DNA from 3 places in the Thermotoga profunda AZM34c06 genome. Region 1 is predicted to be linked to each of the others. Evidence: predicted binding sites of a transcription regulator. Region 1 holds the regulator's gene; each other region holds the start of a gene.
What was found. The regulator HrcA, encoded in region 1, represses chaperone genes, less so after heat shock. The targets are predictions, from matches to a motif close to ATTAGCACTCNNANNNTNNGAGTGCTAAT.

Region 1 (7,277 bases):
TATTGCTCAAAAACTGATTTTCAAGATCTAAAAACCTTTTCACATGCGTTTTGATTCTGTTAACAGCATACTCAACACTGGTTCTTGTAGTTAAAATGAAAGCCCAATCACTTGATTGCAAAAGTAAAAGCTCTCTGAGCATTTGATTCAGTACTCTGATTTTTAATGGGTTGGTTTCGTTTTCATGCTCCTGAACAATTTTTGTCATGCGATCATGAAGTTCATTCATGTGAAGATATATCCAGTCGTTTTGTCCGTTCAGCCAAGTTTCGTTATACCCGCCAGATCCCCACGAAGAGGAAGCTGGTGTGAGTACTTGGAATGCATCAAATTTTTCCAATATTTCTGAAGCCGTTGCTGCCTTCAGAGATTTACTCTTAGCAACCTCTCTGAAAAAGTATTCAATAAATTCAGGTCCTTCAAACCACCAGTGTCCAAAGAGCTCCGTGTCGAACGGTGCAATTATCACGGGAGGTTGCTCAAAGATATCATATAATCTCTGCATCTGTGATAGTTTCTTGTTGAGAAAATCCACGGCATGTTCTTTAGCGGCATTTAATGCTTCTTCACGGTTATATAATTTCTTTTGATTCAATGGTGTTTCTTTTGAAGTTATTTTGTGGTACTTTATCCCCGTATTAACTCTCACACCACTTGGATCAATGTAAGGCTTTATATAATCAAAATCCCTATCAAAACCTATATCTCTGTAGAATTCTCTATATCTGTAATCTCCGGGATATCCAATCGTCGCGCTCCAAACTTGTTCACTCGATTCTGGGTCTCTTGCAAAAACAAAAACTCCCGAAGGAGTCACTACAGGTCTATAGACACCGTATTTTGGTTTTTCATCAGCATACCATAGGCTATGAGAGTCGGCAAAAAAGAATTCCAATCCATATTTTTTCAAAAATTCATCAAGCCCTTGAAAATATCCACACTCGGCAAGCCATATACCCTTTGGTGTGAGTTTCAATCTCTCTTGGAATGCCTTTACACCTATATTGATCTGAGCTTCAACGGCATTTGGCTGATGCTGCATTAAAGGTAAAAATGCATGTGTAGCATTGCTTGTAATGAGTTCTAAATAACCATCCTGAGCATATTTTAAAAATCCACTGGCAATATCATAATTGAGATCTCTGTAATAATCTAAGACCTGTGTGAGTCTATCTCTGTAGAATATTGCCAAAGTTTTTTCTTCTTCATTCTGTGCATGTGAGATTTCTTTGTTACTAAGTTCTATCAATTTATTCATGTGTGAAATGAATTTTTCCGTGAGTCCATTTGTTTTTGTCATCTCAAGTAGCGGTGGTGTGAGAGAAACGGTTATCCTAAAAGGTATTCCGTCTTTTGCGAGTCTGTCAAAGGTCATCAACAAGGGGATATAACTCTCTATCAAAGCTTCAAAAAACCATCTCTCTTCGAGAAAAGTTTCATGTTCTGGATGATGAACATAGGGGAGATGAGAATGAAGAGTCAGACAAAAGTATCCAATCATTTTTTACCACCACCAGAAGTTGTACTCGTGAAACTGAAGATGTTCATTCGCTCAACAGGTTGTATCAGCACTTCTCCCATCGTGACAATTTGCTTTTTACCTTTGATAAACCATCTCTGCCTGCTCGTCATAGATGGAGAATCAGGTGGTGTTTTGCAGAGGTTTGACCTCAAAACTGGTACAAAATTATCCTGTTCTCTGTAGCCAATCTCAGCAATGTAGTCGGCATTCGAACAAGGGACATGAAAATAATAATTTCGACATACTCCAAGATCAATACCCGCCTCGAAGATTCGATGAGCATTTTTTCCATTGAATATAATGTAAGTCACATCGTACAATCTCACAACGGTGTTACCTGTTTTAGCCATTTTTTCAAATGAATGTTGTGAAAGATCCCAATAAAGGTAAACAAGATGTGGATTCACAGGAAGAAGTACAAACTTGTCGGATTGATAGGAAGTGGGAATCTGTTCGATTTTTTCTGTAAATACTTGCTTGGTTTCTTCAGATCGTTCTTCTAATTTCAAGGCATGTTCTCTGAGTATTTTGTAAACTTCGTTCTTTTTCATCCTTTTTTTGATCTTCAGTCCAAGTTTCTTGGCAAGGGCTTTAGCTTCTTGAATGGTAGGCTGGTTGTTGAGAAAATCAAAAATCTCCTGGCGCTTCATAATTGGCGCCCCCTTTTGTAAAATGTTTACATTATATTTTATCATGTTCTCATAATGTTGTAAATAGGTGAAAAAGAAAGAAAAAAAGCTTTTAATACATTATATCGAACATAAATGTCAAACGCCAGGAGATTCTGGTATTATCTCGTCTATATGTTTGTTCCTCTTATCTTCGCGAGTTCCTTGAGTAACCTTGCTTCCTCAGAAGACACACTATCTGGGATTTTGACATTAACGGTAACATAAAGATCACCACGTTTTCCAGTTCTAACCGAAGGTGCTCCTTCACCTTTCAACCGGAAGATGCTGCCAGGTTGTGTCCCAGGAGGTATTCTCAACATGGTTGAACCACCAGTGGGAAGGTCGATTTTTATTGTTGCTCCCAATATCGCCTGAATGTAGTCAATCGATACATCTACATAAATATCATCATCTTGTCTTCGGAATCTCTTATCTGGTTTGACATGCACTACGATGTAGAGATCTCCATACGGCCCACCACCGTATCCAGCATTACCTGCTCCATCTATTCTCAACCTCGTTCCATCTGAAATCCCAGCTGGTATATTCACAGTTGTTCTAATTCTTTTCTTAACCCTGCCAGTACCTCCACAGACGTGACATTTTTCTTTGACTACCTTACCAGTACCTCCACAAGTACCGCATGTTTTTGTACTGACAAAGACTCCAAAAACACTTCGTCTTTCTTCTCTTATAACACCCGTCCCATGGCATCTTGGACAAGTTTGATAACCACTGCCAGGTTCAATTCCTTGACCATCACAGTGGTCACATTTTTCATACCTGTCATATTCCACAGGGATTTGTTTTCCCACTAAAGATTCGGTGAAGTCTATCTCTACCGTTATCGAGATATCTTCGCCTGATCGTCTACGAGTTTGCTGTCTCTCTTCGGTGCCTCTTTCCCCAAAAAATATGTCGAAAACATCCCTTCCAAAAAAACTCTCGAAATCTCTAAATACATCTTCAAAGGGACTTCCAGAACTCTGCTGTGCAAATTCAGTTTCTCCGACATAGCCAAAACGATCATACATTGCCTTTTTCTGAGGATCGCTCAGCACTTCATAAGCTTCTTGTATTTCTTTGAATTTTTCCTCTGCTTCTTTTTTATTCTCTGGATGTAAATCTGGATGCCATTGCTTGATCAGTTTTTTGTAAGCTTTTTTGATATCTTCTTGTGATGCGTCCCTTGGAACACCTAATATTGCGTAATAATCTTTACTCTGTCTTGGCACTTTCTCCACCTCTTGGTTTGATTGCGACCTGTACCTTTACTGGTTTGACTATTTTGCTGTGGAATTTGTAACCGTTCTCTAATACCTTGAGTATTGAATATTCCTCATGTTCATTGGTTTCGATTTTTTCCACCGCTTCATGCTCAAATGGATCGAATTTTTCTTTTACTTCTATTTTGAAGAACCCTTCATCATTCAAGATTTTCCATAATTTCTTATAGATCAATTCTACTCCTTTGTAGAAATTCTTATATGAATGCGATTGTTCTACTTCTTTAAAGGCTCTGTCCATATCATCTAATATCGGTATGAGTTTTGTGAGAAAATATTCGTTCGCATTTTTTATGATTTGTTCTCTCTCTCTGAGTGAGTCCTTTTTGTAATTCTCAAATTGTGCTTTGAGCTCCTTCAAATACCCAAGGAGTTCTGTTTTCTCTTGCTGGAGTTTTTCAACTGTTTGTTGATTTTCCTGCGTGACCTGTTTTTCATTGTCGTTCATCTTCTTCCCTCCTCTCTGGTTGCAACTGTGAAATACTCCGTGAGTCTACTCACCATATATCTCAATGAATTGGAAACGTCTTCGTATTTGACTACCTTAGACGTTATCACCATGACTTTTCCCATTAGTTTTTCCTCTTTTTTGTAACCATCAACAAAGATAGCGAAGTTCTCCAAGCCTTGTATACCATGCTCGGAACCTATTAAAATCTTCGGAAGTTGTTCGAGTTTCAGGAGTACTTTTTTCAATAATGAATCATCCGAGAAGAAATTCGAAAGCCTTCTTATCTCATCTATATTGAAGTACTCAGCATTTATCAATGTATCTATTCCGACCTTTACAAGATTACTCGACGAATCCTCTTTTAATGCATTTACCAAATGTTCCGAGAGATCCAAAAGGTATTGATCGATATTGGTTTCAAATTTTCTATCACCTACACTTTCAATTGTGTATCCTCTCAACAGTTCATTCATCAGATTTTCCAAAGAAAGATAGTCTATCTCGTAAAAAGTTCTAAATGGTATGAATTTAACCAAGCCAAGTTCGGTTATTAACGAGACAACATTGTATGTTTTGGTTATCGGTGCAATAGATATTCTGAGTATTTTCAATTTGTCTATAGCAGGTTTTTCAAGGACAACTGCTCCTTTTGTGATTCGTGAAAGAGCTATTGCTGCGCCTGTTAGGATTTTTTCCATATCTCCAAAGGTCATGGGGTATTTTGAATGAATAGAAGCCGAATGCTGTGCATACTCTCTTATTAAACTAAGGGTTTCATCTACATAGAATCGATAACCTTTGTCTGTCGGTATTCGCCCAGCCGAAGTATGAGGCTGATGGAGATATCCAAGATACTCGAGTTTTCTCAAGTCGTTTCTCACCGTTGCACTACTGCACGAAACATCTGAAGCCTCAAGAACACGCTCCGAACTGATAGGCTTCTTTGTAAGTATATATTCCCTAACTACACAATACAAAATTTTTTTCTGCCGTTCATTTATCTTCGCTTCTCGTTTCATTTTATCACTCACCATTATCGAGTGCTAATTTTAGCATAGCACAGAGTGTAAACCTTGTCAAGATTGATAGAGGATGTTAGAATAACAATGAAAAAGAGGTGGTACGATGCTCGTTAAAGAGCTCTTAAAAGTGGTCAATGACATTTCTCTGAGTTTCTCTTTAAATGGACAGAGTGAGTTAGAGATTACTGGATTGACAAACAAATCGACGGAAGCAAGAAAAGGTCACCTTTTCATCTGTCATAAAGGTAGCAGATTTGACTCACACGACATCGTACCAGAGATAATCAAAAAGGGCATTTCTTTTCTGGTAGTTGAACGACCTGTTCAATTGGATTTTCCACATGTTCTGGTGAGTGATAGTAGACTTGCTGAAGCACTCTTAGCTGCACATTTCTATGGATATCCCTTTAATAATTTAATCACCATTGGAGTGACAGGAACAAATGGTAAAACAACATCGGTACATCTGTTCCATCATGTTTTGAACTCACTCGGAAGTCGAGGAAGTATGCTTGGTACGGTTTATTATGACATTATAGGCGAAGCTCGTTTCCACCACGATAACACAACCCCCGGTGCTATAGAAATCTTGAAGGCTATGAGAAATACTGTTGACAGGAATGGCACACATTTTGCAATGGAAGTTTCATCACATTCATTAGCCATGAAGAGGGTAGAAGGAATCAGATTTGACATAGCAGCTCTTACGAATATTACACGTGATCACCTTGATTTTCACCAAACCTTTGAGGACTATACCAAAACCAAACTCCACATTTTTGATCTTTTAAAGGATTCTGGTATAGCACTGGTAAGCGATGAATATGAACATCTTCTGAGTAAAAAGGTGAAAAAGGTCGTATATGGAATATCTCCAAAGAGTGATTACAAGATATCTGATATAGATGTTCAAAGACACGGAACGAGATTTTCGCTCCATTGTAAATACGGTACTTTTGAATGTCAAATAAATGTTCCTGGGGTACACAACGCCTACAACGCAACGCTTGTCATAGCAGGACTTGTTGAGCTTGGGTATGATGCGCAATCAGTAGTAGAAGCAGTAAAAACTTTTGAAGGTGTAGATGGAAGGTTTCAATTCATTAAAGAAGGTGCTTTACTTGGAATCGATATCGTTGTCGATTTCGCCCATAGTCCAGATGCACTCGAGAAAACGCTGGTAACTGCCAAGAAATTGGCATCTGGCAGGATAATAACGGTTTTCGGTGCCGGTGGTCAAGCAGATAAAGGTAAAAGACCGATGATGGCTGAAGTTGTCTGTAGATATTCTGATGTGAGTATAATAACAACCGATGATCCAAGAGGAGAAGATGCAGAAGAAATTCTCTCAGAGGTTGAGAAAGGTGTACCAGCGGGAATGCCATATTTGGTGATACCCGATAGGCGAGAAGCCATAGAAACAGCATTAACATTAGCCAATCGCGGTGATATGGTTGTAGTGGCCGGTAGAGGCCACGAAGAGTATCAAATATTCAGCGATGAAAAAAAGATTCCATTCAAAGATGCAGAAGAAATCAGGAAGATAATCATGAGAGAATACGAAAAGGATAAGAGACATGTATGACGAATTTTGCTTTGTTATAGATTCTCGAAAGGTCATACCTGGTTGTATTTTTGTCGCGATCAAAGGCGAAAAAACAGATGGACATCTATATGTCAAAGATGCATTATCCAAGGGCGCCAAATATGCTGTAGTGGAAAAACCAGTTGATGCACCAAAAGAGTGCTTAATAAGAGTCGATAGTACCGTTGACTTTCTCATAAATACAGCGTGGGAGAGAATTCAGAGATATGAGCCATTCGTCATAGGCATAACCGGTTCGAATGGAAAAACAACGACAAAGGAATTGATTTACCAGTCGATCGGAAAAGAACTCTGTTTTTCCAACCCTGGCAACTTCAATACTGAGATCGGCCTGCCATTGTCGATTATCAATCATTACAGAGGGGAAAGATATTTGGCCCTTGAGATGGCAATGAACAAATTTGGCGACATCGCAAGATTGTGCCAGATAGCCCAACCTGATATTTCTGTTCTGCTGAATGTTGGAACGGCTCATCGTGGTGTTGCGGGAAGTGACCAAGCAATCTTGGATGGAAAACTCCAGATAGTGGAAATGATGAAACCAAATGGTACTGCTGTTGTTATAAACGACGAGAGAATTCTTCAAAGAATCTCTACAAAATCTCTTGTAACTTTCGGTTACCAAAAAGGAGATTACCAGTTAATGAATTATTTTTACGATGACTTGTGTACAATTGCAGCTTATAAAACTATCAACGAGATTGTACAGTTTCAATTCA
Region 2 (7,277 bases), 620 kb from region 1:
ACAGGTCTTAAAGTGACAAAATTCAAAAGCGGACCCTTAGGAGGAGATCAGGAAATAGGGGCAAAGATATCAAACGGTGAGATAGATATATTGATCTTCTTCTGGGATCCCCTTGAACCTCTCGCACATGACGTTGATATAAAAGCACTCATAAGAATTGCCACGGTATACAATATACCAGTCGCGATTACAAGATCAACGGCGGACTTTTTAATATCTTCACCGCTTTTTAAATCTGAATATGAACGAATACAACCAGATTATGAATCAGAACTTAAAGAAAAGATCATGAAGATCGTTCAGCAAAAGTCAGAGCAGAGCTAATTTTTTTCAGATAACCATTGTCTTCAAACCATTGCAGAGCATCTCTCAAAGAATCACAAAGAGGTCTTGGACTATAGCCGAGTTTTTCTGTGGCTTTTTGATGTGAATAAACATAGTTTCTTGTCAAGGTGTGGACACTGTATGGCGTCAGCAAAGGTTTCTTCTTTCTTATGAGATAGTAAACCGATGTAATTAAGGAAACAGGATAGGCTACATAACTCGGCAAGAAGATGTTCACAGATCTTGAAGACCTAATCTTTTGAAGAGTCTGAATAAAAGCTCTTATTGTTGTGTAATGACCACTTGCAATGAACAAATCTCCTTTTTCAGCCTCACTACAAGTCTTGATCAAAAGATTTGCTACATCTCGTACATCGACAAAATCAAAGGAACCTGAAACACCAACTTTGAGAAGGTTTTTCGAATACAAAAGCAACAGATTTCCCATTTCAGATACTCGCCAATCGTATGGCCCAACAATCCCTGTAGGGCAGACAATAACTGCATTCAAGCCTTCTTTTGCTGATTCGAGAACTTTCAATGTAGCCATTGCTTTTGATTTTGCGTAGTCCCCCGATGTCTTTTGGGGATCTATAGGAACCGATTCATCTATGAGTGAGCCTGGTTTTGGCTCAGAAAATGCGTGTATAGAGCTTACATAGACAAGTCTTTGAACTCTGTTTTCTTTACATGCTTTTATGATATTTTCAGTACCACCTACATTCACTTCATAAACCATTCTTTTCTTTCCCAGAATCGATATCATTGCAGCAAGATGATAAACCACCTCAACGTCTTTGCTCGCATCACGAACAAAATCATAGTCTCTTATATCTCCTTTAACAATTTGTATTGGTAAACCTTCAAGTGGTAGAGTATCTTCAAAAGGTACTACCATCGCTCTGACATTTTGTTTTGATGCAACAAGTAATCTAACAAGGACATTCCCTAAATGACCCGTTGCTCCCGTCACCAAAATCATCGTTTTTCACCCATTCCAAAAAGCTTTGAAAGTCTTTCAAAGCCATCAGCCATCACCGCCAGATCCTGGGAAGGTATCTGGGAGGTGACCTTGTCTATCAGTTTTGAAAAATCTGAAAGAATCTGTTTGTATATTTGCTGACCCTTTTGAGTTAACTCAATCATTACGACGCGTCTGTCTTCATTTGATCTTGATCGCATGACAAAACCCTTTTGCTCAAGTGAATCAACAAGAAAAGTTATGTTGCTCTTTGTCATGGAAAATGCCTGAGCAAGTTCACTCATCTTTTGTGATCCTCTTTGAGCAACATATAAAAGTACATACAGTTCAATAGCTCTTAAATTCTCAATTTCATTGTTAAAGTTGAGCATCCTCGAAAATGTTAAGACCAAATCGAAAATAGATTTCATAATCTGCTCTGCGTCAATTTTCATGTACCCACCCCAAGTGAATTATATAGTTAATTTTATAAACTGTCAAGAATTTTAATTATAGGATTTTAAAAATACCACATTGAGCGGGTGTAAAAACAAGGCAAAATAAAAGGTGCCACGAACCTATCTTCGACTGACCCAGACCAGGACGGTACTGTATTTCCAGCTCCAGTCAGGCTTCCCTGCGGCACACGACGGAAACTGCTTATGGCTGCTTCCTTCCGGACCTGACCAGGTTCACAGCCCATCGTTGCACAGGACCCAACCTTCAACGCTTTCCATACAGCCCATTTCCTAACCTGAGTAGCCTCAGATAGGCCTTCAGCCCCGCTATGGCGGATTTCGGGTTACAGGGGACCGCCAACCCCCCGCCTATCGTGGCACCATGTTCAATTATACTATGAACTCAAAGATTATCGAACCTCATAAAAAATCACTGGCAAAACATTAAACAAAAAACCGCAGCTGATAGCTGCGGAAAAATGTGAAAATATTGACTTTTTAGAAATCCGCACAAGATTTATGATAATAATTATTTTGGTGATCGAATGAGATTGTGGTCGATAGATTTTAGTTATTTAGACAGAAAAGGATTACTCGCTGTATGGAGAGAGGCACTCCTTGCAAAAGCCGTTTTATCTTTTAAAACCAAGGGGTATAAAAATCATCCTCAGTTGGAGAGATTCAAGAGTCATTCTAATCCTCTGAAGGCAATAAACACGTATCTTTTCTATATCTATGAAGAATCAAAATCAAGAAATTATAACTTTGATCTTTCAAAAATCGATCTTTCACAAGTAGATAGTTCCATAAAAATAAAAGTCACAAAAGGTCAACTTCGGTATGAATTTGAACATCTACTCAGAAAACTTCAAAAGAGAGATCATCAAAAATATTTGGAGTTGCTCAACAGAGAACATGTTAACCCAATTGACCTACTCCCAATCCCCTGAAGGGGATAGGATTCTTTGAGTCAGTACGTAGCTATCGCTACTCTGACTGGGCGAGTCAAGTGCCTTCTACTCCTATCCAGCATTAACTGGATTCAGAGATACCCTTACGTTGCTATTTCCTTTACTCCATTGAGCGATAGACTGTTCATGAAGCCTATCCATAGGTTGTTGGACTCAATGGAGTGTTTGACATGTCTCTCAGTATACTTTAAGAGTGTGTATTCATTCCCTTTTATGTACATTATAATACATCATTGTTTATGATTTGTCAAAGCCATTCATCACAATCCCATAAATGGAATGTGTCTTCTGGCCATTTTTCTATAAGCTTTTCTATGTCGTTGATGGAGATGTTGAAAGCTTTGAAAAGATCAAAAGATAAATATAAGGTGTCTAATTTCCAAAAGAGTAGACTTATGCCAATATACGAAATGAGATTTTCCAGGATCCTGGTTGGCGCCTTCCATTATATATTATACGAAACGTATAAAACTAACAATTGAAGGAAATTATTCTGTAGAGCGAATATTCAATCAAATTTCAAACTTTACTTGTCAAATAGCTATGTACAGAACTTATACAAAACTAACTCTCAAATTAATAAAAAATAAGGAGGGCATCCGCCCTCCTTGCCATTTTTCTTTAGTATTAATATTCAGGTGGCATTGCGGGAGGTGTTTCTTTCTTTTCTTCTGGCTTTTCAACAACAAGCACTTCTGTTGTCAAAAGCATCCCAGCAATGGAAGCAGCATTCTGCAGTGCACTTCTTGTGACCTTTGCTGGATCGATAATTCCAGCTTTGAACATATCCGTGTATTCACCTTTGAGTGCGTCGAATCCATAGGCGTCGTCTTTTGAAGAGAGTATCTTTTCAACGATAACTGCACCGTCATATCCAGCATTTTCTGCGATCTGTCTGATAGGATACTCAAGCGACTTGTAAACTATTGTGGCACCAACCTTTTCATCTCCATCGAGTTCTTTGAGAAGACCTTCCAGAACTTTTCTACTTCTGAGAAGTGTTACTCCACCACCAGGAACTATTCCTTCTTCGACAGCTGCCCTTGTTGCGCTCAAAGCGTCTTCAATCCTGTGTTTCTTTTCTTTAAGCTCTGTTTCAGTCGCAGCACCGACCTTTATGACTGCAACTCCACCAGCGAGCTTTGCCATTCTTTCTTGCAGAGTTTCTTTCTCATATTCGGATGTTGTTTGCTCAATCTGGGATTTTATCTGAGCGATTCTCTTTTTGATCTCTTCTGGATTTCCCTTTCCACCAATGATGATCGTGTCATCTTTCTTAACTCTCACAAGATCTGCTCTTCCAAGATCTTCAAGTGTTACATCCTCGAGGTTTATTCCAAGTTCATCGCTAATAACTGTCCCACCTGTGAGGATTGCGATGTCCTGAAGCATGGCTTTTCTTCTGTCACCAAAACCAGGAGCTTTCACTGCACAGGCAGAGAGTGTGCCCTTCAGTTTGTTGAGAACAAGTGTGGTCAATGCCTCTCCCTCAACATCTTCCGCGATAACAAGGATTGGCCTACCAGTCTGAGCAACTTTCTCAAGAATGGGTATCAAAGGTTTAATTGCACTCAGCTTTTTATCTGTGATGAGAATGAAAGGTTCTTTAAGCTCAACTTCCATTTTCTCTGCATCGGTTACAAAATACGGAGAAATGTATCCTCTATCAAACTGCATACCTTCTGTGAATTCAACATAGGTTTCCAGGGTCTTTGAATCTTCAACCGTGATGACTCCATCTTCACCAACTTTGTCCATTGCCTCGGCTATGAGTTCACCAATCTCTGTATTGTTTGCACTGATTGCAGCAACGTGTGCGATATCTTCTCTACCAGAGAGTTTCTTAGATTTTTCTTTGATGTACTTTGCTACTTTTTCTGATGCTTTATCAATACCGCGTTTGAGAAGTATTGGATTTGAACCTGCAGCAACGTTCTTTAAACCTTCTCTGATCATTGCCTGTGCAAGCACTGTAGCCGTTGTTGTTCCGTCACCAGCTACGTCATTGGTCTTTGAAGCAACTTCTTTTACAAGTTGCGCACCGAGATTTTCAAATTTGTCCTCAAGGTCGATCTCTTTTGCTATAGAAACACCGTCATTGGTGATAGTTGGAGATCCCCAGCTTTTCTCGATAACAACATTTCTACCTTTTGGTCCAAGTGTAATTCTCACTGCATCAGCGACTTTGTTTACGCCTCTTTCCAAGGATCTGCGAGCTTCTTCATCAAATCTCAAAAGTTTCGGCATTACTCATTCCTCCCTTCACTCTTCGATCTTTGCAAGAATATCATTCGCATCAATGATGATGTAATCAACCTCATCAATTTTGATTTCAGTACCAGCATACTTTGAGAAGATAACTTTGTCTCCGGCTTTTACGTCGATGTTTTCAACTTTTTCCCCAACAGCAATTACCTCGGCTCTCATTGGTTTTTCCTTTGCCGAATCTGGTAAAACTATACCTCCCTCGGTTCTTTTTTCCTCTTTCAAGGGTTTGATCAACAGCCTCTCGCCAAGTGGCGTAACTTTCATAAAATCAGACCTCCTTTCATTTTTATAAAATCTTATCACTCTACCTATTTGAGTGCTAATTATAGAATACACCACTCATGATAAGTAATCAAGTGTCATTTTTGGCAATCGCAAGAAATTACGCCCAAATAACGGTGATTATATACGATAAAATCATAAAATAGAGGTATTATCTAATCAAATCACACTTTCTCATTTGTGAAACTCACAAATGGTTGTGAAGTTGTGATTTTCTCCATGGTAAAATCTTGCTAATTAGGAGGGGTGAGCGAATGAATAAGAGCTTAGTCATCAGAGAATACATACTTGCGAGCGTTGGTGTGTTGATAACAGCTATAGGTCTTGTGGTTTTTCTAATACCAAACAACATAGCCGCTGGTGGTGCAAGTGGACTTGCCATGGTTCTCAATGGTGTGATCAAATTGCCGGTTGGTGTCTGGATGTATATAATAAATGGTTTGTTATTTTTAATCGCCTTTCTCACGGTCGGTTTTGACTTCAGCATAAAAACGATATACTGCACCTTTTTAATAACTTTTCTTGTGGACCTTTTCGATAGATTCATAAAGTTACCAAGGTACATCGCTGGAGATATGATGCTTGCAGTATTCTTTGGAGATGTTCTCACTGCGATCGGAATGGCTATCACCTTCACTCAAAATGCTTCCACGGGTGGGACAGATATAGTAGCGAGGATATTAAACAGATATTACGCTGCACCGATGGGAACAACCTTGTTAATCGTCGATTTTATTATCGGTGTTCTCGCAGGTTTGACATTTGGTGTGAGAACGGGTATGTATGCAATTCTGGCCATTATAATAAATGGCATGACGATCGATTTTGTGATGAAAGGCATCGAAACATCTACACAAGTTATAGTAATATCAGAAAAGAATGAACAAATAGCAGATTTTGTTTTGAACAAATTGAAAAGAGGTGCAACGTATCTGGACGGATATGGCGCATACACCAAAAAATACAGAAAGATATTGTTAATAGTTTTGAGAAGAAGAGAGCTCGGTGAGTTGATATCTTTCATCCGAAAAACCGACAAGAGTTCTTTCATAATCGTCAACGAGGCACGTTATACTTTCGGTGAGGGATTTCAAAATATCAGAAACGTTTTCTAATGAAACACAAAAGATAAGGTATATCGCGAGGTGATAACTTGAAGGTTGTTTCAAATATCTTGTTCTTTGTGGGATCTGGTATATTGTTATTCGCCATCTTGAGCTTCGAATTAGGTTTGAGAGCCATGAAGAATGACGAAAAGGAAAAGATGAAGGGTCACAACAAAAGAGGTTGGAAAGCTCTGATGTTATGCGGAGCTATGTACGCATTGTCTTTCATTACGGCTTTGTTTGTTTGAAGGTCAAAAGCATTTTTGACAGCAGCAAAGTCCCAAGAGCAATCATTGTATAATACGTGATCAAGCGCCATGTTATGACAGTTGCAACAACAATATCGCGTGAAATCAAATTTTTAAACATTATGTAGAAGGCACCTTCAACACCGCCAGAAGAGCCAGGTGTTGGTAAGAAGTACACAACCATAGTCATCGCAAGTATTGCCGCCAAGAACTCAAGGTAATTCACCTTGCAAAAACCAAAACTCAATACTAATATATACGGAACACTCATTGTCAATAATATCTCTAAACCAGTCAAAAACACATTGACCAACAGGAGTATCTTTGAAGAGGTCCACAGATTCTTGAGCAATTCAAAATAATTTGATAGGGAATCAACTGTTTTCTTAAGAACTAATTGTATATCTTTCTTAGTCAAACGGGATATCACCTTTGTTAAAAATTTCGAGGTGAAAATTCTATATGTGAAATTCTTTGAAAGAATGAGAAGTAGAAAAAATACATAAATGGCACTTGTGAGTATAAGACCAGCATAAACCATAAAAGCCGAACTGTTATCAGATATGAGTTTCTTACCCCGAAACAAAATCAGAAAAAATGAAGTTGTAATCATCAGAGTCAGTGATGTGATGAATTTCACACCAATTGCCATCGATGAT
Region 3 (7,277 bases), 1.1 Mb from region 1:
ATCAATCTTGTAGCTTCAGCGTAAAGTAAAACTTTCACTCGTGTCGCCTCCACAAGAAAATCTTGCAAAACTTTCCTTACAGTGATAGAATTTTATCACGTATGGGTGCGTAGCTCAGAGGGAGAGCGCTTCCCTCACGAGGAAGAGGCCGCAGGTTCGATTCCTGCCGCACCCACCATTTAACCAACCTTGACCAATCTCAACCTGTCGCCATATATTTTCTGAACTCTTTCGAAAAGCCATGGATATTCTTTCTGTTTTGAAAGAAGAACTTCTGCATCGGCGCGTGCTTTAAACAAAAGATCTTTATCCCTCACGAGATCTGCCACTTTAAGTTCTGGTAATCCATGTTGCCTCAAACCAAGAAATTCTCCAGGACCACGAATCTTCATATCGTATTCGGCAACTTCAAATCCATTTCTGGTCATTGAAAAATATTTCAATCTTTCTAAAGCTTCTTGTGAAACATTCCCAACAACGAGAAAACAGTATCCCTGTCTCTCGCTTCGCCCAACCCTCCCACGAAGTTGATGAAGTTGTGCAAGTCCAAATCTCTCTGGGTTTTCTATCACGATCGTCGTTGCTCTGGGGATATCTATACCAACTTCTATAACTGTTGTCGAGACCAGGATATCAAATTCCCCCAATGCAAAACTCTCCATTACTTTATCTTTTTCCTGCTGGCTCATTCTACCATGAAGTAGTCCGACCTTGAATTCCTTGAAGATCTCCTCAGAGAGATGTTTGTACATCTGCGTTGCAGCTTTGGCTTCGATTTTGTCAGACTCTTCAATCAATGGATATACTATAAAAGCCTGACCACCTTCCTTTACTTCTCTCTTAACAAAATCGTAGACCTGATCAACTTTAGAGACAGATACAAGAAATGTTTTAACTTCTTTTCTTCCTGGTGGCATCTCATCAATGATCGTCAGATCAAGATCACCATAAATCGTCAAAGCCAAGGTTCTTGGTATAGGTGTGGCAGTCATGACCAACGTGTCAATAGCTTTTCCTTTACTGACAAGGGCTTCTCTCTGTTTTACACCAAATCTGTGTTGTTCATCTATGACAACCAATCCCAAGTTAGCAAAACTCACGTCTTCTTGAATGAGAGTATGTGTTCCAATAACAACAAAGGCTTCTCCGGTAGATATGAGATGTTTCATTTTCTCTTTTTCCTTAGGATTTGTCTCACCAAGCAAAAGAACAGTTCTTATACCTAAATCTTCAAATGCCGGTGCCATCCTTCGATAATGCTGTATGGCAAGTATAGATGTTGGTGCCATGACAGCAGATTGAAAACCAGCCTCAAAATTGTCGATTATTGCAAGTTGAGCAACAACGGTTTTTCCAGATCCAACATCTCCTTGTAACAATCTGCTCATGGGTTTGTTTGAAATCATGTCTCTTCTTATTTGCTGATGTGCGAGAATCTGTGATTTAGTCAATTTGAAAGGTAGTTTCTTTAAAAATCCTTCTGCGATCTTGCCTTGTATATTTTTCTCAATACCCCCGATTTCTTCAAAAGCTTTTCTTGAAAGTAAAAGAGCAAGTTGCATTAAAAAGAGTTCTTCATATGCCAATCTCTCAATGGATTTTTTTAAATGGTACATACTCTTTGGAAAATGCATTCCAAGCAATGCCACAGATACATCGATTAATTTCCTTTTCTCCACCAGCTCAGTAGGTAGTTCATTTTCAAACTGACAAACACACGATATGTTCTCTTTTATTATCTTTCTCAGTTCTCTCTGGCTTATACCTTCAGTCAAAGGGTATACAGGTAAGATTTCAAGGTTAGATGAGTTCTCCTTCAATTCAACTTCTGGGTTGACTATTTCAATCGAACCGAATTGACCACGTTTAGCAGTGCCGGTCACATATACCATTTTGTTCTTCATGGTCTGGAGGATTTTCTGAAGAAATTCCTGATTGAACCACTTGAGTAAAATTTGATTAACACCATCTGAGAGCACTGCCGCAGTTATCGTGATTGAACTCATCTTTTTTGTTTCCACGCTGATGAGTTTACCTAAAGTGGTGATCTTTTCTTCTGATTGAATCTCTGAAATAGGTATAACACGCCTTCGATCTTCATAATCTCTGGGAAAGTAGAAAACCAGATCTTGGAGTGTAACAATTCCGAGTTTTCTCAAAAGTGACTCTCGTTTTGGTCCAACGCCTTTTGCATACTTTATCTCACAATTTGGTTGCTTTACATTATTTGAAAGACTCGGTTTTGAAATTAAATGTTGGTCTCTAAAACGCTCTATCATTCCAATACAATTCTTGAGCCTTTTGAGAGATCTTTGTTGATCAAGTGTATCAACAGGTTTGATGTATTCTACAAGCTGCTCAAGTTTTTCCACAATTTCCTTTTCTTCTAAGATGGGATCTGAAATCAACTCATAATTATCTTGTACAATCTCAATAAATTCATTTATCTGCATTTGACCTTGAATCACTTTTAAAGCATTCTCTTCAAGGGAAGATAAGAATTCCTCAACGAGAACCGGCCGCATCGTGAATAATACTCTCCTTTTCAAGCGGCGCAAAGCCAGAAATTCTCATGTCGAGAAGTTTCTGAATCGAGAAAAGCATAGCGAATACAATCACAAGTATTACTAAACCAGCCACTATTAAAGAACCTTTTTTCATTCTAAGTATCCTATATAAGGGAGATTTCGATATCTTTCCTCGTAATCTAAGCCATAACCAACGAGAAAGACATCTCCCACTTTGAAACCGACAAAATCGATAGGTATACCGTGTTGATATTTCTCCTTCTCTATTAAAGCTGCTATTTTCAAATCTGCTGGTTTATATTTTCTCAAGTACGAAAGTATATACCTGAGTGTATTACCTGTGTCAACGATATCCTCCACAACAAGTACATATTTTCCCTGCAAAGTTTCATCCACCCATGACTTCACACGTATTCTGCCAGTAGATTCAGTCCCTGCATAACTCGATACATGGACAAAGGAGTAATTGACATTCATATTTATGTTCAAAACAAGCTCACTGAAAAAATGTACAGAACCCTTTAGAATACAAATCGCACATAAAGATTCTGTCTTACCGCGATAATAATTTTCTATTTGTTTTGCCATATCTTTGATTTTCCTGCGAACGGTTTCTTCGTCAAATAGAACTTTTAGCTGCACAGAATGCCTCCTCTCAAAGTGTCAGGACATAAACTAATTTTTCCTGATTCTTGATCTGTTTATCAATCTCAAGAATATTATTACTCGTGTATTTTACATTTTCGCACAGTTTTGTGAATTCTTCAACAGGTGCTATATCAAATTTGATGTATTTGGTTTTAAAATGCATTGGGATCGCTATGTGCGGGTTGATTTGGTCAAGTACCCTTTTTGCTTCGGTTGGTCCTATTGTGAAGGTTCCACCAACGGGTAATAACAAAACATCAATAGGCTTGATCTGATCAAGCTGAGCCTGATTCAGAATATGGCCAAGATCACCAAGATGAGCTATCCTGATGTCCTCTACGTCGAAAGTGAAAATTATATTCTGTCCCCTCTTAGTACCGGATTCCGAATCGTGAAAGGTCTTGACTCCTGTGATTTTCACACCTTTAAGCTGACGGATACCTGGGTCTTTTACAAGCTCGAATCTTCCCTTTATCAAGTGATGTGCGTTGTGATCAAAATGTTGATGGCTTTCAGTAATGATGTCCACAACCACATTTGGTATTTTGTACCCAACAGCGCTATCAAAAGGATCGGTGAGTATTTTAACATCACCAGTCTCAATGAGAAAACATGCATGACCAAACCACGTGATTTTCATTTTGAACACCCCCTTGGTTTATCAAATAAATCTTCTCCTATTATCAAGATCTTTCGCGTATCTTTTTCTCATGATTTTTCTAAGGCATCTTTAGCAAAATTATACCAGTAACTTGTGCTGAAACCATAAAGATACTCCGATCGAATTTGATAGCAATTTATAGTAACGAGTGCTATACAATTTATATGCTTTTATATTTATGATAAAAAAATGTCGTTATAAAGATATACACATAACATAGCGAAAATTTAACATAACCCTTGACAAACCACTTGATAGTTCATATAATCGTGTTGGAAACTCACAGGAGGTGAAACGATGAGCGAAAGAGAATATGTTGTCGGTATCGATTTGGGTACGACAAATTCAGTAATAGCTTGGATGAAACCAGATGGATCAATTGAAGTCATACCCAATGCAGAGGGAGGCAGGTTAACACCATCGATAGTTGCCTTTACCAAGACAGGTGAAATAATTGTCGGAGAACCTGCTAAAAGGCAAATGATTCTCAATTCTGAGAGAACTGTCAAATCGATAAAAAGAAAGATGGGTACCGATTACAAAGTAAAGATCGACGACAAACAATACACTCCACAACAGATAAGCGCTTATATTTTGCAAAAGATGAAAAAAGATGCAGAACAATATTTAAATGGAAAAATCAAAAAGGCGGTCATCACATGCCCTGCGTACTTCAACGACGCTCAGAGACAAGCAACCAAAGAAGCAGGACAAATAGCAGGATTTGAAGTGTTGAGAATCATAAACGAACCAACCGCAGCGGCACTCGCATACGGTCTTGACAAGAAAAAAGAACAAAAAGTTCTTGTGTATGACCTTGGTGGAGGAACTTTTGATGTCTCCATACTCGAAATTGGTGAAGGAGTCATACAGGTTGTCGCAACATCTGGGAACAACCATCTCGGCGGAGACGATTTTGATCAGAGAATCGTTGACTGGATGGCTGAAGAGTTCAAAAAACAACATGGTGTAGATCTCAGAGAAGATAGACAAGCCTTACAGAGACTAAGAGATGCGGCAGAGAAAGCCAAGATAGAGCTTTCGAGCAAACTCGAGACCGATATCAGTCTTCCGTACATAACAGCTACAGCCTCTGGACCACTACACCTTGAAATGAGACTGACAAGATCTCTATACGAATCTCTGGTAAAAGACCTGTTCGATATGACCAAAGGACCTGTTGAGAAAGCATTGAATGATGCAAAATTGTCTCCAAGAGATATAGATGAAGTCATCTTAGTTGGTGGCATGACTCGTTCTCCAATGGTACATAGAATCATACAAGACATCTTTGGTAAAGAACCGAACAAGAGCGTCAACCCAGACGAAGCAGTTGCAATAGGTGCGGCAATTCAAGCAGCCATACTCGGTGGAGAAGCGAAAGAAAAAGATATCGTCCTGGTAGATGTCACACCTCTGACTCTTGGAATAGAAGTTAAAGGTGGATTGATGGAACCAATCATACCAAGAAACACAACAATACCTGTCAAAAAGAGTAAAATCTTCACAACGGCTGAAGATTATCAAACAGAAGTTGAAATAAGGGTCTATCAAGGTGAAAGAACTATGGCAAGAGACAATATATTCCTTGGAAGCTTTAGACTCGTAGATATACCACCGGCACCAAGAGGAGTACCACAGATAGAAGTGACGTTCGATATAGATAGTGATGGAATAGTCCATGTCTCTGCAAAAGATCTCGCATCTAACAAAGAACAATCCATGGTAGTAACAGGCAGACACAAACTCAGAGAAGAAGATATTAAGAAGATGATGGAAGAGGCTCAAAAATATGAAGAGCAGGATAGAAGAAGACGCGAAGAAGTTGAACTCAAAAACAAAGCAGATGATCTTGCTTATAGTGTGAGTAAATCTCTGAAAGAGCATGGAGATAAACTACCAAATGATCTCAAATCAAGACTCGAACAACTTGTCAATGATTTGAGAGATGCAATAAACAAAGACGATATAACAAAAGTAAAAATGCTGTTCGATGATCTACAAAGAGAGAGTATGAAGATAGGTCAATATCTGTATGAAAATGTCAGAAAAGAACAATCGAGTTCACAATAAAAATTTTTGAAAGGAGGGGTCTTCATGTTGTTGGAAAGGCGTGAGGATTTCATGAAACCATTCAGAGAACTTCAACGTGAAATCGACAGACTCTTTGAAGACTTCTTCACTCCTATGACTCGCAGAAGTACAGTTTACTCGTATTTACCAGATATCGATGTTTACGAAACCGACGACTCGGTAGTAGTCGAAGTTGAAGTTCCAGGAATGGACAAAAAAGACTTTGAAGTAAAGGTTGAAGACGGTATCTTGAGAATCACCGGAGAAAAGAAGCTCGAGCGCGAAAAGGAAAACAGAAACTACAAAATTGTTGAAAGATGCTACGGAAAATTTGAAAGATCCTTGTCTTTGCCCGATTATGTCGATGCAGATAAAATCAAAGCAAAATACGAAAATGGTGTCTTGACAATATCTTTGCCCAAACGCGAAGAGAAAAAGGCTAAAGTAGTAGATGTGAAAATCGAGTAAAAGATGGGGCGGGCAACCGCCCCATTAATTTAGGAGGTGACATGATGCTGGACTTCAAAGACTACACAGAAAGTGCGCAGAGGGTTCTCACTTCTGTTCAAGATATCTTGAACAGATTTTCACAGAATCAAATGTCATCTGAGCATATATTGCTTGCAATTCTTGAAGATGGTGACAATGCAGCTGTAGATATCTTGAGAAAGATTGGTGTGAACATAGATGCTCTGAAAGATGAAACATCGTCTTTTGTGGCAAGGTATGGAATGAGGGCGGGAACTACTTCTCAACCGGGTGCCGTTGCACAGGTTTATATAACACCCGATGCAAGACATGTCCTTGAAGAAGCACGCAAAGAAGCAAGGCGAATGGGTGATGAGAAGGTAGGAACAGACCATTTACTTCTGGGCATGATACTCGCGCCAAGTTCAATGACTTACAGGTTGCTGTCAAGACAGGGAGTGACTCCAGACAAGGTATATGAAGCTATAAGAGAGCTTCGTACCAGCGGTAAAACTGCAGAAGACGAGAATGTCGATGTGCTTTTCAAATTCACAGAAGATCTCACAAAAATGGCAAAAGATGGAAAGTTATTACCGGTTGTTGGACGGGAAAAAGAGATTTTCAGAACTGTTCAGATTTTGGGAAGAAAATTCAAAAACAACCCTGTCTTGATAGGAGACCCTGGCGTTGGAAAGACGGCTATAGTTGAAGGACTTGCCCAGAAGATAATAAATGGTGATGTTCCGAGTTTTCTCAAAAACAAGAAAATCCTAAAGTTAGATATGGGTAGAATCATAGCCGGCACAAAGTTCAGAGGAGAATTCGAAGAAAGAATGAAGAAATTAATCGACGCCCTCAGAAAAAATGTTGGTCAATACATACTCTTCATAGACGAACTT

Region 2: a site for HrcA is predicted at 5,278-5,306, ahead of groES (co-chaperone GroES). Genes of this name have one in related genera too.
Region 3: a site for HrcA is predicted at 3,965-3,993, ahead of dnaK (molecular chaperone DnaK). Genes of this name have one in related genera too.

What each region holds. Positions count from the first base shown of each region.
Region 1 covers NZ_AP014510.1:961,809-969,085, reverse strand. Annotated here, with positions in the region: gene TSP02S_RS04675 (glycoside hydrolase family 57 protein) at 1-1,501, opposite strand, end outside; gene TSP02S_RS04670 (DUF4912 domain-containing protein) at 1,498-2,172, opposite strand; gene dnaJ (molecular chaperone DnaJ) at 2,322-3,428, opposite strand; gene TSP02S_RS04660 (nucleotide exchange factor GrpE) at 3,412-3,927, opposite strand; gene hrcA (heat-inducible transcriptional repressor HrcA) at 3,924-4,949, opposite strand; gene TSP02S_RS04650 (UDP-N-acetylmuramoyl-L-alanyl-D-glutamate--2,6-diaminopimelate ligase) at 5,056-6,537, shown strand; gene TSP02S_RS04645 (UDP-N-acetylmuramoyl-tripeptide--D-alanyl-D-alanine ligase) at 6,530-7,277, shown strand, end outside.
Region 2 covers NZ_AP014510.1:341,916-349,192, reverse strand. Annotated here, with positions in the region: gene TSP02S_RS01625 (methylglyoxal synthase) at 1-324, shown strand, start outside; gene TSP02S_RS01620 (NAD-dependent epimerase/dehydratase family protein) at 287-1,306, opposite strand; gene TSP02S_RS01615 (MarR family winged helix-turn-helix transcriptional regulator) at 1,303-1,740, opposite strand; RNA gene ffs (signal recognition particle sRNA large type) at 1,856-2,121, opposite strand; gene TSP02S_RS01610 (pyrimidine dimer DNA glycosylase/endonuclease V) at 2,289-2,693, shown strand; gene groL (chaperonin GroEL) at 3,342-4,961, opposite strand; gene groES (co-chaperone GroES) at 4,977-5,246, opposite strand; gene TSP02S_RS01595 (YitT family protein) at 5,519-6,379, shown strand; gene TSP02S_RS01590 (hypothetical protein) at 6,418-6,618, shown strand; gene TSP02S_RS01585 (lysylphosphatidylglycerol synthase transmembrane domain-containing protein) at 6,599-7,277, opposite strand, start outside.
Region 3 covers NZ_AP014510.1:2,071,167-2,078,443, forward strand. Annotated here, with positions in the region: gene TSP02S_RS10080 (glycosyltransferase family 4 protein) at 1-38, opposite strand, end outside; tRNA gene TSP02S_RS10085 (tRNA-Val) at 104-178, shown strand; gene recG (ATP-dependent DNA helicase RecG) at 180-2,525, opposite strand; gene TSP02S_RS11060 (hypothetical protein) at 2,506-2,661, opposite strand; gene hpt (hypoxanthine phosphoribosyltransferase) at 2,658-3,170, opposite strand; gene TSP02S_RS10100 (MBL fold metallo-hydrolase) at 3,184-3,816, opposite strand; gene dnaK (molecular chaperone DnaK) at 4,135-5,910, shown strand; gene TSP02S_RS10110 (Hsp20/alpha crystallin family protein) at 5,935-6,378, shown strand; gene TSP02S_RS10115 (ATP-dependent Clp protease ATP-binding subunit) at 6,423-7,277, shown strand, end outside.